Regions from separate parts of the Streptomyces sp. NPDC053367 genome, predicted to be linked through region 2. Evidence: riboswitches for the same ligand, from Rfam matches in the RefSeq annotation. Region 2 holds a riboswitch; the other holds the start of a gene.
The links. A riboswitch is a leader RNA that binds a small molecule or an ion and turns the genes downstream of it on or off. The one in region 2 is predicted to bind thiamine pyrophosphate.
Positions count from the first base shown of each region.

Region 1: another riboswitch for thiamine pyrophosphate. It lies ahead of thiO (glycine oxidase ThiO); the one in region 2 lies ahead of thiC (phosphomethylpyrimidine synthase ThiC).

Region 1 is NZ_JBITYN010000001.1:375,981-383,065, forward strand. Features, by position in the region: gene ACIGXJ_RS01710 (hypothetical protein) at 1-575, opposite strand, end outside; gene metF (methylenetetrahydrofolate reductase [NAD(P)H]) at 632-1,555, opposite strand; gene thiE (thiamine phosphate synthase) at 1,783-2,430, opposite strand; gene ACIGXJ_RS01725 (Rv2175c family DNA-binding protein) at 2,508-2,873, opposite strand; gene ACIGXJ_RS01730 (NAD(P)/FAD-dependent oxidoreductase) at 3,008-4,258, opposite strand; gene ACIGXJ_RS01735 (hypothetical protein) at 4,291-4,662, opposite strand; TPP riboswitch at 4,717-4,828, shown strand; gene thiO (glycine oxidase ThiO) at 4,826-5,983, shown strand; gene thiS (sulfur carrier protein ThiS) at 5,980-6,192, shown strand; gene ACIGXJ_RS01750 (thiazole synthase) at 6,196-6,990, shown strand.
Region 2 is NZ_JBITYN010000003.1:185,365-192,449, forward strand. Features, by position in the region: gene ACIGXJ_RS10490 (hypothetical protein) at 1-417, shown strand, start outside; gene thiC (phosphomethylpyrimidine synthase ThiC) at 555-2,354, opposite strand; TPP riboswitch at 2,347-2,524, opposite strand; gene ACIGXJ_RS10500 (hypothetical protein) at 2,855-3,094, shown strand; gene ACIGXJ_RS10505 (YibE/F family protein) at 3,091-4,575, shown strand; gene ACIGXJ_RS10510 (SsgA family sporulation/cell division regulator) at 4,971-5,408, opposite strand; gene ACIGXJ_RS10515 (IclR family transcriptional regulator) at 5,505-6,368, opposite strand; gene ACIGXJ_RS10520 (DUF5326 family protein) at 6,575-6,787, opposite strand; gene ACIGXJ_RS10525 (cupin domain-containing protein) at 6,945-7,085, opposite strand, start outside.

The DNA.
Region 1 (7,085 bases), on a different contig from region 2:
GCCGCGTACTGGTCCTGGGGCTGCGGTGCCTGGGGGTGGCCGCCGGTGTCGCCGTACACGCCGTAGGAGCCGGTGTCCTCGGGGAGGGGCTGGGGCTCGTAGACGGCGGTGGTCTCGGCGGCGGGGTCGTGGGCGCGGGCCGGGGTGAAGACGTCGTCGCGGTCGTAGTCGTCGTCTTGGCCGTAGGCGGAGCCGGGGCGGTCGTAACCGTCCGTGCCGTGGTCGTCGGCGCTCGCGTCGGCCGCCTCCAGGCCGGAGACCTCCAGGGTGGGGTCGCGGCGCTCACCGCGGGCGCGGCGCGAACCGCCTCCGCCGGCGTCCGGCCGCTTGACCGCCCAGCCCGCCGCGAAGCCGCGGCGGAAGGACATCGTGACGTAGACCTGGCCGACCGCGAAGGCACAGGCGCCCAGGCCGATGACGACGACCGAGGAGATCAGCACACCGGCGACGACGCCCAGGAAGCCCGCGAAGGCGAGCAGCCGCCAGCGCAGCCGTGCCTTGTACTGCAGCAGCACCTCGCCCAGCAGCCACAGTGCGACGACGCCGAACGCGATGTAGAGGACCGCCCAGCCCATGTACGCCCCTCTCCCAGTGACCGCTACGCAGTGTGTCGTATACCGGTGCGGCAGGTCTAGGCCTGCGGGGGGTGGTGCAGGCCCAGGTTCTCGTAGATTTCCAGCGTCGCCGTGGAGTTGTTGAGCGTGATGAAGTGCAGTCCGGGGACTCCCTCGGCCAGCAGCCGCGCACAGAACTCGGTGGCGAACTCGATACCGATGGAGCGTACAGCGGCGGGATCGTCTTGTGCTGTGAGGATGCGCTCTTTCAGCTCGGACGGGATGTGGGCGTTGCTGAGCGCGGGCAGCCGTTCCAGCATCCGGACACTGGTGACGGGCATGACCTCCGGGATCACCGGGGTGTCGCAGCCGGCCGCCGCCACCCGGTCGCGCAGCCGCAGATAGGACTCGGGCTGGAAGAACATCTGCGTGATGGCGTAGTCGGCGCCGGCCCGGCACTTGTCGACGAAGTGCTCGACATCGGTGTCCCAGTCGGTGGAGCGCGGGTGCATCTCGGGGAAGGCCGCGACACCGACGCAGAAGTCGCCCGACTCCTTGATGAGCCGGACGAGCTCGGCGGCGTAGGTCAGGCCCTTGGGGTGGGGCACCCAGTCGCCCATGGGGTCGCCGGGCGGGTCGCCGCGCACGGCGAGCATGTTGCGGATGCCGGCGTCGGCGTACTGGCCGATGATGTTGCGCAGTTCGGCGATGGAGTGGTTGACGGCGGTGAGGTGGGCGACCGGTGTGAGGGTCGTGTCCACGACGATCTGCTGGGTCTCCTTGACGGTGCCCGCGCGGGTGGAGCCGCCGGCGCCGTAGGTGACGGAGACGAAGTCCGGGGAGACCGCCTCGACCCGGCGGAGCGCGCTCCACAGGTTCTTCTCGCCCTTGGGGGTCTTCGGCGCCGAGAACTCGAAGGAGTACGTCGTCTTGCCGGTGGCGAGGATGTCACGCACGGTGCGTGCGCGATCAGTCCTGGTGGATGCGGTTCCTAGGGCCATACCCGCAGGTTATCCAGGGGTCGGCGGTCCCCCAACCGAATGACGGAAATTTGCCCGATTTGCCCGGCTACTGTCCAAAGGGTGGACAGCGGGTGCCCGAAATGAGCCGATTGGAGCGGATGAGTGTCTCGCCATGCGGCCGAACGCGTCTCGCCGCTCGGCCGCACCAGCCCCCGCACCGCGGACCCACACGGCTCCGGACGGTCGTACGCGAGCCTCACGCGGTCCTACGCGGACCGCAGGCGCTTGGCGAGCTCGGCCGCGGCGGCTCCCGGGTCGTCGGCCTCGGTGACGGCCCGTACGACCACCACCCGGCGGGCGCCCGCCTCCAGCACCTCGTCGAGGTTGCCGAGGTCGATGCCGCCGATGGCGAACCAGGGCCGGTCGGTGCCGAGCGCGGCGGTGTACCGCACCAGGTCCAGGCCGGGTGCGTACCGGCCGGGCTTGGTGGGGGTGGGCCAGCAGGGGCCGGTGCAGAAGTAGTCCACGCCCTCCTGGACCGCTGCCGCCGCGGCCTCCTCCTCGGCGTGCGTGGAGCGGCCGATCAGGACGTCCTCGCCGAGGATGGCGCGGGCCGCGGGCACCGGCAGGTCGCCCTGGCCGAGGTGCAGGACATCGGCCCCGGCGGCGTGCGCGACGTCCGCGCGGTCGTTCACCGCGAGGAGCTTGCCGTGCCGGGCGCAGGCGTCGGCGAAGACCTTCAGGTGCTCCAGCTCCTCGCCGGCCTCCATGCCCTTGTCGCGCAGCTGCACGATGTCGACGCCGGAGGCGAGGACCGCGTCCAGGAACTCGGGCAGGTCGCCCTGGCGCTTGCGGGCGTCCGTGCAGAGGTAGAGCCGGGCGTCGGCGAGCTGGGCGCGTGCGGTCGCGGGCATACGTGTCCCCCCGTGGTGTCGGTGGCGCACGGGCCGGGGACGTACCCCGGCCCTGTGCCTCCAGAGTGCTGATCAGGTCAGACGGCGAGCGCCTGGGCGCGGCGCTTCACCTCCGTGCCGCGATTCTCGCTGAGCGCCTGCGCGGGGGTGCCGGGCAGGCTGTCGTCGGGGGTGAAGAGCCACTCCAGCATCTCTTCGTCGGTGAAGCCGTCGTCCCGCAGGAGCGTCAGGGTGCCGGTGAGGCCCTTGACGACCTTGTCCCCGTCGATGAAGGCGGCGGGGACGTGCAGTGCGCGGTTCTCACCACGGCGTACGGCGATGAGCTGGCCCTCCTTGACCAGCTGCCGCACGCGGGTCACCTCGACACCGAGCATTTCTGCGATGTCGGGGAGGGTGAGCCAGGCGGGGACGAGAGCATCGATCTTTGCGTCAATCTCGGTCACAGGGACAAGCCTGCCATCCAGCACTGACAGTCGGAAGTCGAGGCCACCCGGGTGGGGGCGTGATCACGTCTGCCGGGCCCTTCGGGCCGATCGCCCGCGCGGCGCAGCCGCACATCGGGACAGCTCCGCGCCCCCTACAGCGCGGCCGCCTTCAGAGGGCGGGCCGGGTCCGCCAGGAGGTCCGGATCCATCCGGGCGCCCGACTCGATCAGCTTCCTGCCCTGCGCCAGGTCCCTCGGGCGGCCGACCGCCAGCAGGGCCACCAGGCGGCCCTCGCGCAGCCAGCACACCGACCAGGCCGGACCCGACGGGTCGCCGCGCCACAGCAGCGTGTCGGCGGAGGTGTGGTGGCCTGCGTACTGCACGAACCGGCCGAACTGCTCGGACCAGAAGTAGGGCACCGGGTCGTAGACGGACGGCGGCTCGTCCGTCGAGGCGCCGATGATGTTGGCGGCGACCGTGCGCGGGCCCTGCAGGGCGTTGTCCCAGTGGTGGACCAGCAGTCGCTCGCCGTAGCGGCCGGAGGGGAAGGAGGCGCAGTCGCCGACCGCGTGGACGTCGGGGGCGGAGGTGTGCAGGTGGGCGTCGGCGACGACCTCGCCGTGGGCGCCCAGCTCGACGCCGGAGCCGGTGAGCCAGGCGGTGGCGGGGCGGGCGCCGATGCCGACGACGACCGCGCCGGCGGGCAGCCGGGTGCCGTCGTCGAGGACGACCTCGCCGGGCTCGACGCGGGCCACACGCGTGTGGGTGCGCAGATCGGCGCCGGCGTCGGCGTACCAGGAGGCCATCGGGGCGGCGACCTCGGCGGGCAGCGCCCCGGCGAGCGGCCGGTCGGCGGCCTCCACGACGGTCACCGCGCAGCCCGCCTCGCGCGCGGCGGTGGCGAACTCGGCGCCGATCCAGCCGGCTCCGACGACCACGATGTCGTGCTGGCGGGCCAGGACGGGCCGCAGCCGCTCGGCGTCGTCCAGGGTGCGCAGCAGATGCACGCCGGGCACGCCCTCGGCGCCGGCCAGATGCACCGGTTCGGCGCCGGTGGCCAGGACCAGGACGTCGTAGGGCACCGGGCCGTGCTCGGTGTCCAGCTCATGGTCGGCCGGGCGCAGGCCGAGGGCCTCGCGGCCGAGGTGCAGCTCGATGTCGAGCGCCTCGAAGTCGACGTCGAAGGCGGAGCCCTCGGCGGTGCCGAGCAGCACGGCCTTGGACAGCGGGGGCCGGTCGTAGGGCTGGTGGGGTTCGGCGCCGATCAGGGTCACGGTGCCCGTGAAGCCCTGTTCGCGCAGGGCGACCGCGGTCTGCACGCCGGCCATGCCCGCGCCCACGACGACGACACGCCGCGGCACGGTCGCTCCCGGCGCTTCCCGTTCCTGCGTCTGCTCGCTCACCTGATCACCATAGACAACTGACAATCCGTCAGTCACCGGCCGTGTCCCGTGACCTCCCCCACCACGTCCGTGACCTCCTCCACCACGCTGGTCCCGCTGCCCGGCCGCGACTCCCACTCCCAGGTCTCCTCCAGGCGGAGCCGCCCGTCGGGCAGCTCCACGACCCGTGACACGCAGTGCCCGGAGGCCGTCGTGCCGTCGAGCCGCAGCTGGACATACCGAAAGTCCAGCCGGTCTCCGTCCCGGGTTCCCACCAGCCGGCCGCGCACCACATCGCCGCCCGCGTACTCGGCCCAGATCCCGCCGTCCTTCTCGTGGTACGTGAACCGGGTGCGGGTGCCCACCTGACCTGGGGCTTGGTCGGCGACCGGGGCGAGGACGAGACCGTCGAGCGAACGGGGCACGGCTGAAGGCTCCCTTACGAGGGTGTGGCGGCTGCGGTTAGGGTGGGGCAAACGTAAAGCACTCGCGGGAGCCCGGACGCACCGGGCTGAGAGGGAGGCTGGCGGCCTCCGACCGTACGAACCTGATCCGGGTCATGCCGGCGAAGGGAGGGGCTGGACGCCCATGTCGCGTACGTCAGACGTCCTCGTGGTCGGGGGCGGCATCATCGGTCTGGTGACGGCGTGGCGGGCCGCGCAACGCGGTCTCGCCACGGCTGTCGTGGACCCGGAACCGGGCGGCGGGGCCGCGCAGGTGGCGGCCGGGATGCTGGCCGCCGTCACCGAACTGCACTACGGCGAGCAGACCCTGCTCGGCCTGAACCTCGCCTCGGCGCGCCGCTACCCGGAGTTCGCCGCCGAGCTGACCGGCCTCACCGGGCACGACCTCGGCTACCGGCAGTGCGGCACCCTCGCCGTCGCGCTGGACGCCGACGACCGCGCGCACCTGCGCGAACTGCACGCGCTCCAGCAGCAGTCGGGCCTGGACTCGCAGTGGCTGTCCGGACGTGAGTGCCGGCGCCTGGAGCCGATGCTGGCGCCGGGCGTGCGCGGCGGGCTGCGGGTGGACGGCGACCACCAGATCGACCCGCGGCGCCTCGCGGCGGCCCTGGTGGCGGCCTGCGCGCAGGCGGGCGTGGTGTTCCACCGCGACTGGGCCGAACAGCTCACCGTCGTACGGGAGCGGGCCGCGGGTGTCGTCACGCGCGCGGGCGCGCTGCTGGGGGCCGGGCAGGTGGTCCTCGCGGCGGGCAGCCTCAGCGGGCGGCTCGCCGGTGTCCCGGACGACGTACTGCCGCCGGTCAGGCCGGTGAAGGGGCAGGTGCTGCGGCTGACCGTGCCGGGGCGGTACGCGCCCTTCCTGCACCGCACCGTCCGCGCGGTGGTGCGCGGCAGCCAGGTCTATCTGGTGCCGCGGGAGAACGGCGAGCTGGTCGTCGGGGCCACCAGCGAGGAACTCGGCTGGGACACCACGGTGACCGCGGGCGGCGTGTACGAGCTGCTGCGCGACGCCCACGAACTGGTCCCCGGCATCACCGAACTGCCGCTGACGGAGACCCGCGCGGGTCTGCGCCCCGGCTCACCCGACAACGCGCCGCTGCTCGGCCCGACCGAGCTGGACGGCCTGCTGCTGGCCACCGGCCACTACCGCAACGGCGTGCTGCTGACGCCGGTCACCGGCGACGCCATGGCCCACGTCCTGACCACCGGTGAACTGCCCGACGAGGCCCGCCCCTTCACGCCCCGGCGCTTCACCACCGCACTCACGGAGCAGCCCGTATGAACCTCTCGGTCACCATCTCGGTCAACGGCGAGCGTCGGCAGATCGAGCCGGGGACGGCTCTCGACACGCTCGTGCGCTCCCTCACCGCGGCGCCCTCCGGAGTGGCCGCCGCGCTCAACGAGACCGTCGTGCCGCGCACGCAGTGGTCCTCCACCGCGCTCGCCGAGGGCGACCGCGTCGAAGTCCTCACCGCCGTACAGGGAGGCTGACCCATGGCCGACGATCCGTTCGTCCTCGGGGGTACGACGTTCAGCTCCCGGCTGATCATGGGGACCGGGGGCGCGCCCAGCCTGGAGGTGCTGGAGCGGGCGCTGGTGGCGTCCGGGACGGAGCTGACGACCGTCGCCATGCGGCGCGTCGACCCCTCGGTGCACGGCTCGGTGCTGTCCGTGCTGGACAGGCTCGGCATCCGCGTCCTGCCCAACACGGCCGGCTGTTTCACCGCCGGGGAGGCCGTGCTGACGGCCCGGCTGGCCCGCGAGGCGCTCGGCACCGACCTGGTCAAGCTGGAGGTCATCGCCGACGAGCGCACCCTGCTGCCGGACCCGATCGAGCTGCTGGACGCGGCCGAGACGCTGGTGGAGGACGGCTTCACCGTCCTGCCGTACACCAACGACGACCCCGTCCTCGCCCGGAAGCTGGAGGACGCGGGCTGCGCGGCGGTCATGCCGCTGGGGTCGCCGATCGGCTCGGGCCTCGGCATCCGCAACCCGCACAACTTCCAGCTGATCTGCGAGCAGGCGCGGGTGCCGGTGATCCTGGACGCGGGTGCCGGTACGGCGTCCGACGCGGCGCTCGCGATGGAGCTGGGCTGCGCCGGTGTGATGCTCGCCTCGGCGGTGACGCGGGCGCAGGAGCCGGTGCTGATGGCCTCCGCGATGAGGAGCGCCGTGGAGGCGGGCCGGCTGGCCTTCCGGGCCGGGCGGATCCCGAAGCGGCACTTTGCCGAGGCGTCGTCCCCGGTGGACGGGCTGGCACGGCTGGACCCGGAGCGGCCGGCCTTCTGAGGGTCCGCTCGCCGGCGCGGGGGTTGCCGCCCGCCCCGGCCGACCGCCCACGGCGGTGGCCACGACGGTGGCGGACCGTCCGGTCGTCGGGTGCG
Region 2 (7,085 bases):
TCCTTCGCCGACACCATGCTCACGACCGGATGGGCGTTCGGCGCCCTGACCGCCGTCGCCATCCTGGTCGCCGCCGTCGGCCTGCTGCTCACCGCCCTGCGCAACAGGCCCACACCAAGCCCGAGTTCCTACGACGATCCGGGCGGGGAGCTGGACCAGGCCAGGCAGGCCTGGCGGGAGGCCCTGCTGGAGCGCGGCATCGTGCCGTTCCTGCGCGACGCGCTCGCCGCGTCGAGCCCGGTCGCCCTGCCCCGCACGAGTCCACCGACACCGGCCGGGCGCATGCCCCATCTCGGCTACGACCGCCCGGGTTTCACCAGCCCCGGCGAGGGCGCCTCCGCGAGCCCTCGCCCGAGCTACACCAGTCCCGACTTCAGCAGCCCCGACTTCGGGGGCCCCGAGCACCAGCCGGACTGACCCCGGCTTGCGCCGCCCGCCCAGGGGAGCGCAAGCCGCACACCGGGCCACCGGGAGCTTCGGCAGGCCGCCGACCCGAGGCGTACGGCAGGTCCGCGGACCCATGGCCGTACGACCCGGTCGGCCGCCTGTCGGTGTCAGTCCGCGAGCGGCAGGTACACCCGGTTGCCGGCCGCCGCGAACTCCTTCGACTTCTGGGCCATGCCCTCCTCGATCTCCGCCTTGCTGCCGCCGTGCTCACGGCGGATGTCCTGGGAGATCTTCATCGAGCAGAACTTCGGCCCGCACATGGAGCAGAAGTGAGCCGTCTTGGCAGGCTCGGCCGGGAGGGTCTCGTCGTGGAACTCCCGTGCCGTGTCCGGGTCGAGGGCCAGGTTGAACTGGTCCTCCCAGCGGAACTCGAACCGGGCGTCGGACAGCGCGTCGTCCCACTCCTGCGCCCCCGGGTGCCCCTTGGCGAGGTCGGCGGCGTGCGCGGCGATCTTGTAGGTGATGACGCCGGTCTTGACGTCGTCACGGTTGGGCAGGCCCAGGTGCTCCTTGGGCGTGACGTAGCACAGCATGGCCGTGCCCCACCAGGCGATCATCGCGGCACCGATGCCGGAAGTGATGTGGTCGTACGCGGGCGCGACGTCCGTGGTCAGCGGGCCGAGCGTATAGAACGGAGCTTCATCACAGATCTCCTGCTGAAGGTCGATGTTCTCCTTGATCTTGTGCATCGGGACGTGACCGGGGCCCTCGATCATCGTCTGCACATGGAAACGCTTGGCGATCCGGTTGAGTTCCCCGAGCGTCCTCAACTCCGCGAACTGCGCCTCGTCGTTGGCGTCCGCGATCGAACCCGGGCGCAGGCCGTCGCCGAGCGAGTACGTGATGTCGTACGCGGCGAGGATCTCGCAGAGCTCCTCGAAGTTCTCGTAGAGGAAGCTCTCCTTGTGGTGCGCCAGGCACCACGCGGCCATGATCGAGCCACCGCGCGAGACGATGCCCGTCTTGCGGTTGGCGGTCAGCGGCACGTACGGCAGCCGGACGCCCGCGTGGACGGTCATGTAGTCCACGCCCTGCTCGGCCTGCTCGATGACCGTGTCCTTGTAGATCTCCCAGGTCAGCTCCTCGGCCCGGCCGTCGACCTTCTCCAGGGCCTGGTAGAGCGGCACCGTGCCGATGGGCACGGGGGAGTTGCGCAGCACCCACTCGCGGGTGGTGTGGATGTTGCGGCCGGTGGACAGGTCCATGACCGTGTCGGCGCCCCAGCGGGTCGCCCAGGTCATCTTCTCGACCTCCTCCTCGATGGAGGACGTCACCGCGGAGTTGCCGATGTTGGCGTTGACCTTCACCAGGAACCGCTTGCCGATGATCATCGGCTCGATCTCCGGGTGGTTCACGTTCGCCGGCAGCACGGCCCGGCCTGCCGCGATCTCCTCGCGCACCACCTCGGGGGAAACGTTCTCCCTGATGGCCACGTATTCCATCTCGGGCGTGATCTCGCCCCGGCGCGCATAGGCCAGCTGCGTGACCGCCTGACCGCTGCGGCCGCGGCGCGGCAGCCGGGGGCGGCCCGGGAAGACCGCGTCGAGATTGCGCAGTCCACCACGCGGCGAGGTGTGCTTGAGGCCGTCGTCCTCGGGGCGGACGGGACGGCCCGCGTACTCCTCGGTGTCGCCACGGGCGATGATCCAGTTCTCCCGCAGCGGCGCCAGGCCCCTGCGGACGTCCGTCTCGACGGATGGATCGGTGTAAGGGCCTGATGTGTCGTACAACGTGACCGACTGGCCGTTGGTGAGGTGCACCTGACGGACCGGCACGCGCATATCGGGGCGCGAGCCCTCGACATACGCCTTGTGCCATCCGATGGACTTCCTGACGTCGTCGCTCTCGGAGACCGCGGAGGTCCCCTGCTGCGTGGAGGCAGGCGTGCGTACGTCCTTGCTGGTCATGAGACCTACTCCCTACGCCGGCATTACCCGGTAACAGGTTCGGCGGTCGACGCAGCGGTCACCGTCTCCCGGTGTTTCGTGTGGAACACCACGTGTTCCACGTGAAACATCGCGAAGACGGAGGTCAGCGCCCTCTCAGCCCGGTGCTCCGAGCTCCCGCGTGTACAAAGGTGCCTCCACGCTAGCGTCACTTCGGGCGCGGTGAACAGGGGGCCCCTGTCGTTCTTGCGATGATCGGTCAGTGACCACGACACAGCAGCCCCCGTTCCCGCCGCCCGAACCGCGCCGTGACGGACCCACCGCGAGGGCCTCCGGCGGTCGTCACATCGGCGGCTGCGGGGCCGGCCCCGCAGCCGTAAACGGACACGGTTCCGGGCACGGGCCCGGACCCTCTTTCCCGGGCGACGGGAGCGGCCGATACGGCACCGGAGGCGGCGCGGCGCCCGGCACCGCGGCAGGCTCCGAGGGCGGGCAGGCACACGGACCGGGTGACGGTGGCCATGGCCAGGGGCACGGGCACGGGCGTGGAGAGAGCGGGTGGACCGGGGCCGGTGGCGGTCCTGGGGCCGGTGGCGGCCCTGGCTCCGGAGACGGCCCTGGCTCTGGCGGCGGACACGAGGCCGGCGGCGGCTACGGCTTCGGCGGTGGAGACGGGGGCTACGGCTCCGGTGGTGGAGGCGGTGCCGAGGGCGGGCATGGTCTCGCTGGACGGCACGGACGTGGCAGCGGCCGCGACGTGAGCGGCGGTCACGGGTCAGGCAGCGGCCACGGAGGCGGAGGTGGTCACGGAGGCGGCGGCGGCCACGGAGGCGGTCACGGGTCAGGCAGCGGCCACGGAGGCGGAGGTGGTCACGGAGGCGGCGGCGGCCACGGAGGCGGTCACGGTGGCGGAGGCGGCCACGGAGGCGGCCACGGAGGCGGTCACTCGCACAGTCACAGTCATGGACCGGCCGCGCCCGTCTCCAAGCATCTGCGCAAGGTGATCGCGGCGATCCTCGTCCCGTTCGCGGCCGCGGTCGTGGTGGGCCTCGCGGTGTTGTGGCCCGGCGGTGCGCCGCCACACGAGCGCACCGGTGTCGGTTTCGACCGGCAGACGGAACAGGCGACGGTCACCAAGGTCGAGGAGCTGGACTGCAAGTCGGTCAATGCCTCCGGCGTCCCCCCGACAGGCGACACCTCCACCGCGGAGGGTTCCTCGGCGCAGCAGCAGGAGAACGGCACCTGCAAGCGGGCGACGATCCGGGTCGACTCCGGCGAGGACAGCGGGCGCACGTTCACCGAGATCGTGCAGCCGGACCAGTCACGGCAGTTGCACGAGGGCCAGGAGGTCGTGGTCGCCTACGAGCCCTCCGCGCCGAAGGACCTGCAGTACTCCGTCGTGGATGTGAACCGCCGGCTTCCGCTGGGTGTGCTCGCCGGCATCTTCGCGATCGCCGTCGTGCTCGTGGGCCGGATGCGCGGGGTGATGGCGCTGGTCGCTCTGGCCATGAGTTTCGTGGTGCTCAACTTCTTCATCCTGCCCGCGATCCTTCAGGGCTCGAACCCGCTGGTCGTGGCGGTGGTCGGGGCGAGCGCGATCATGCTGATCGCGTTGTATCTGTGTCACGGCCTGTCCGCCCGGACCTCGGTGGCCGTGCTCGGCACCCTGATCTCCCTGCTGCTGATCGGCGTGCTCGGCTCGTGGTTCATCGACTGGGCCGCCCTCACCGGCAACACGGACGACAACACCGGCCTGATCCACGGGCTGTACCCGTCGATCGACATGAGCGGTCTGCTGCTGGCGGGCATCATCATCGGCTCGCTCGGGGTCCTGGACGACGTGACCGTCACCCAGACGTCGGCGGTGTGGGAGTTGCACGAGGCCAACCCGACGATGGGCTGGCGCGGCCTGTACCGGGCGGGCATCCGGATCGGCCGCGATCACATCGCCTCGGTCGTCAACACGCTCGTCCTCGCCTACGCGGGCGCGGCTCTGCCGCTGCTGCTGCTGTTCTCGATCGCGCAGAGCAGCGTGGGGGCGGTCGTCAACAGCGAGCTGGTCGCGGAGGAGATCGTGCGCACGCTGGTCGGCTCGATCGGCCTGGTGGCGTCCGTTCCGGTCACGACCGCCCTGGCCGCGCTCATGGTCTCCGCCGACCGTCCGGCGCTCGCGCCCTCGGAGGCCAGCCCGTCGCCCGCCGTGGCGGTCCGGACCGGCAGGGGCAGGCGGCGCAAGCGCTGAGTGCCGCCGCACGCTCGGCGGCACCTTCAGCGGCAGCTGCCCGGAGCACGGCCGGGGGCCGGCCGACCGGGGGCGCGGTCACGAGCTGGCGCCCCCGTGCGCGGGTCACGGACCGGTGCCCAGTGCGCGGATCACGGACCGGTGCCCAGTGCGCAGGTCACAGCCTCCCGGCCCAGCGCCCTCTCACGGCCTGCCGACCCGGCGAACGGTCACCGGCCCGGACGGCATACGGTCACCGACCCGGACCCGACACACGGTCACCGGCCCGGACCGGGCGTACGGTCACCGGCCCCAGCCCATCCCCCGGCCACCGACCCGGCCCAATGGCCAGGCGCCCCGCCCCGCCCCACGCTCTCCGTGGTGAAGCGTTACGCCACCTCCCTGGACGTCACGCGTCACCCCGCGCTCTGTTCCTCCGCGAGGATCCGGTCCAGGGCCTCGTCGAGATGGGTGTCGAAATCGGCCAGCGAGGTCTCCTGACCGAGCGGCACCAGCTTGTCCGTGCGGTCGAGGAACGCCACCAGCGGCGCTGTGGAGGAGCGGAACAGCGCCTGGTCGCTGCCGACCTGAAGCCGGAGCAGCACCTCGCCCAGGGACTCCGGTTCGACCGGCGCGACCCTCACATCGCCCTCGCCGCTCGGCCGGCCCACGCCGTCGATGAGCAGCTCGCGCCCGAACGCCCAGGTGACCGGGGCATCCCCGGGAAGATGGAAGGTCAGCCGAACGGCGTAGGGATCACAGGTCTCGTAGCGCAGCTCGACCGGGATCCGGAAGGAGAGCTCCTCGGAGACGAGAAAGCTCATCATGACTTCTGCCTGCACCGACTCGCGCATCGCCTACCCCGTCTTCGCCGTCGACTGGCCGGGAATGAACCCTGATCGTGGTGGCATCTTGCTCAACGTGCACACCAGATCACAAGGAGTGAGTTTTCAGATACTGATAGAGATCGCCAGCGACCCCAGCAGACGCCCGACCTCGCACTGCAATTGCCTGGCCGCCGAGAGCAGACGGGCCTCATGCTGGACCGGCAGGGAGATGGCCATCGTCGCCGCGGTGCTACCCACAGTGATCGGAATGGCCGCGCAGACCGTGCCCAGGGCGTACTCCTGACGTTCGGTCACCGGACCCATCCGCTCCGTCCGGTCGAGGCGGCGCAGTATGGCACCGGTGTCCCGCACGGTGTACGGGGTGATGGGCTGGACGGGGTAGCGGTCCAGGTGGTCGCGGCGGGCCTCCTGGTCCAGCTGGGAGAGCAGACACTGGCCGATGGCGTGCGCGTGCCCGGTCTCGCGGAAGTCGGCCCACTCCTCCACAGCGGGGTTGCCGGGGGTGTCGGAGACGCAGACGACCTCGATCTCGCCGTCGCGGTACTGGGCGTAGTACACCGGCACACCGATCGAATCACGCCATTGCGCAAGAGCCTCGACCACCGTGCTGCGACGTTTCTGCTGCGCTCCGTTGCTGCTGAGGCGTTCGGCTGCCTCGCCCAGGAAGAACAGGCCCTTGTCCCGGTGCAGATAGCCCTCGTGCACCAGGGTCCGCAGCAGGTGGTAGGCGGTCGGCAGGGCCAGGCCGGTCTCCCTGGCCAGTTGTTTGGCGGGGGCGCCGTGCTGGTGTCCGGCGGCGCACTCCAGCAGGCGCATCGCTCGCTGGACGGAGCTGATGAGGGTGGTGGCCGGGTGCGGGGGCCGTGCTCCCGCCGGGGCCGGCTGCTCGGGGGGCCTGGTGAGGATCCGGGCGGCGTCGGGCGGTGCGTGGGGGGAAGCGGGGGTGCTGGTGTCAACCGTGGCCAAGGGGTCACTCCCGAAGCGCGAGGGTGCTGCCCGTGCGGGGGGACACGGGAGGGGTGTACGGGGGTGTACGCCGTTCGCGGGGGATTCCCCGCGTCGAGTTCCGGACTTTAACGGCCCGTCAGCGCCCGCGGACGACCTGCCCGCGAAACTTCCCTCGCCCGAGGGAACCGGTGGTTCCTATTGCCGTCCACCGGCTCCCCGCACCGTCACCAGTCGCCGCGTGAGGAGGAGCCTGCGGTGAACTTCCGTACGACGTAGATGAGTCCGCCGATCAGCGCCACGAAGATCAGCAGCTTGAACAGCAGGACCACGACGAACTTGGCGACCGCGGCTATCAGCCCGCCGAACAGCACCAGAGCGATGACCGGCACCGCGACCCACTTCACCCACCACGGCAGCCCCGCGAAGATCTCTCGCATCGCCCTCGTCCTTCTCTCGTGTCCCGTGGGGCTCCTGTCGCCCTTCGGGTTCTCCCGATGTCCTGCCTCGATGCTAGGGCGGTGGAGGGGTCGGACGGGGGCCTCGCACCCCTTGTCCTCCCCTGACCGATCCCCTAGGGAATCCAGGGGCCGGACCTCAGCTCTCGGGCGGAGAGAACACCACGAGAACCCGCAGATCCTCGCTGATGTGGTGGAACTTGTGCGGCACTCCGGCCGGGACGTAGACGACGCTGCCGCGGGCCACCTGGGTGGTCTCCGGGCCCACGGTGATCGAGGC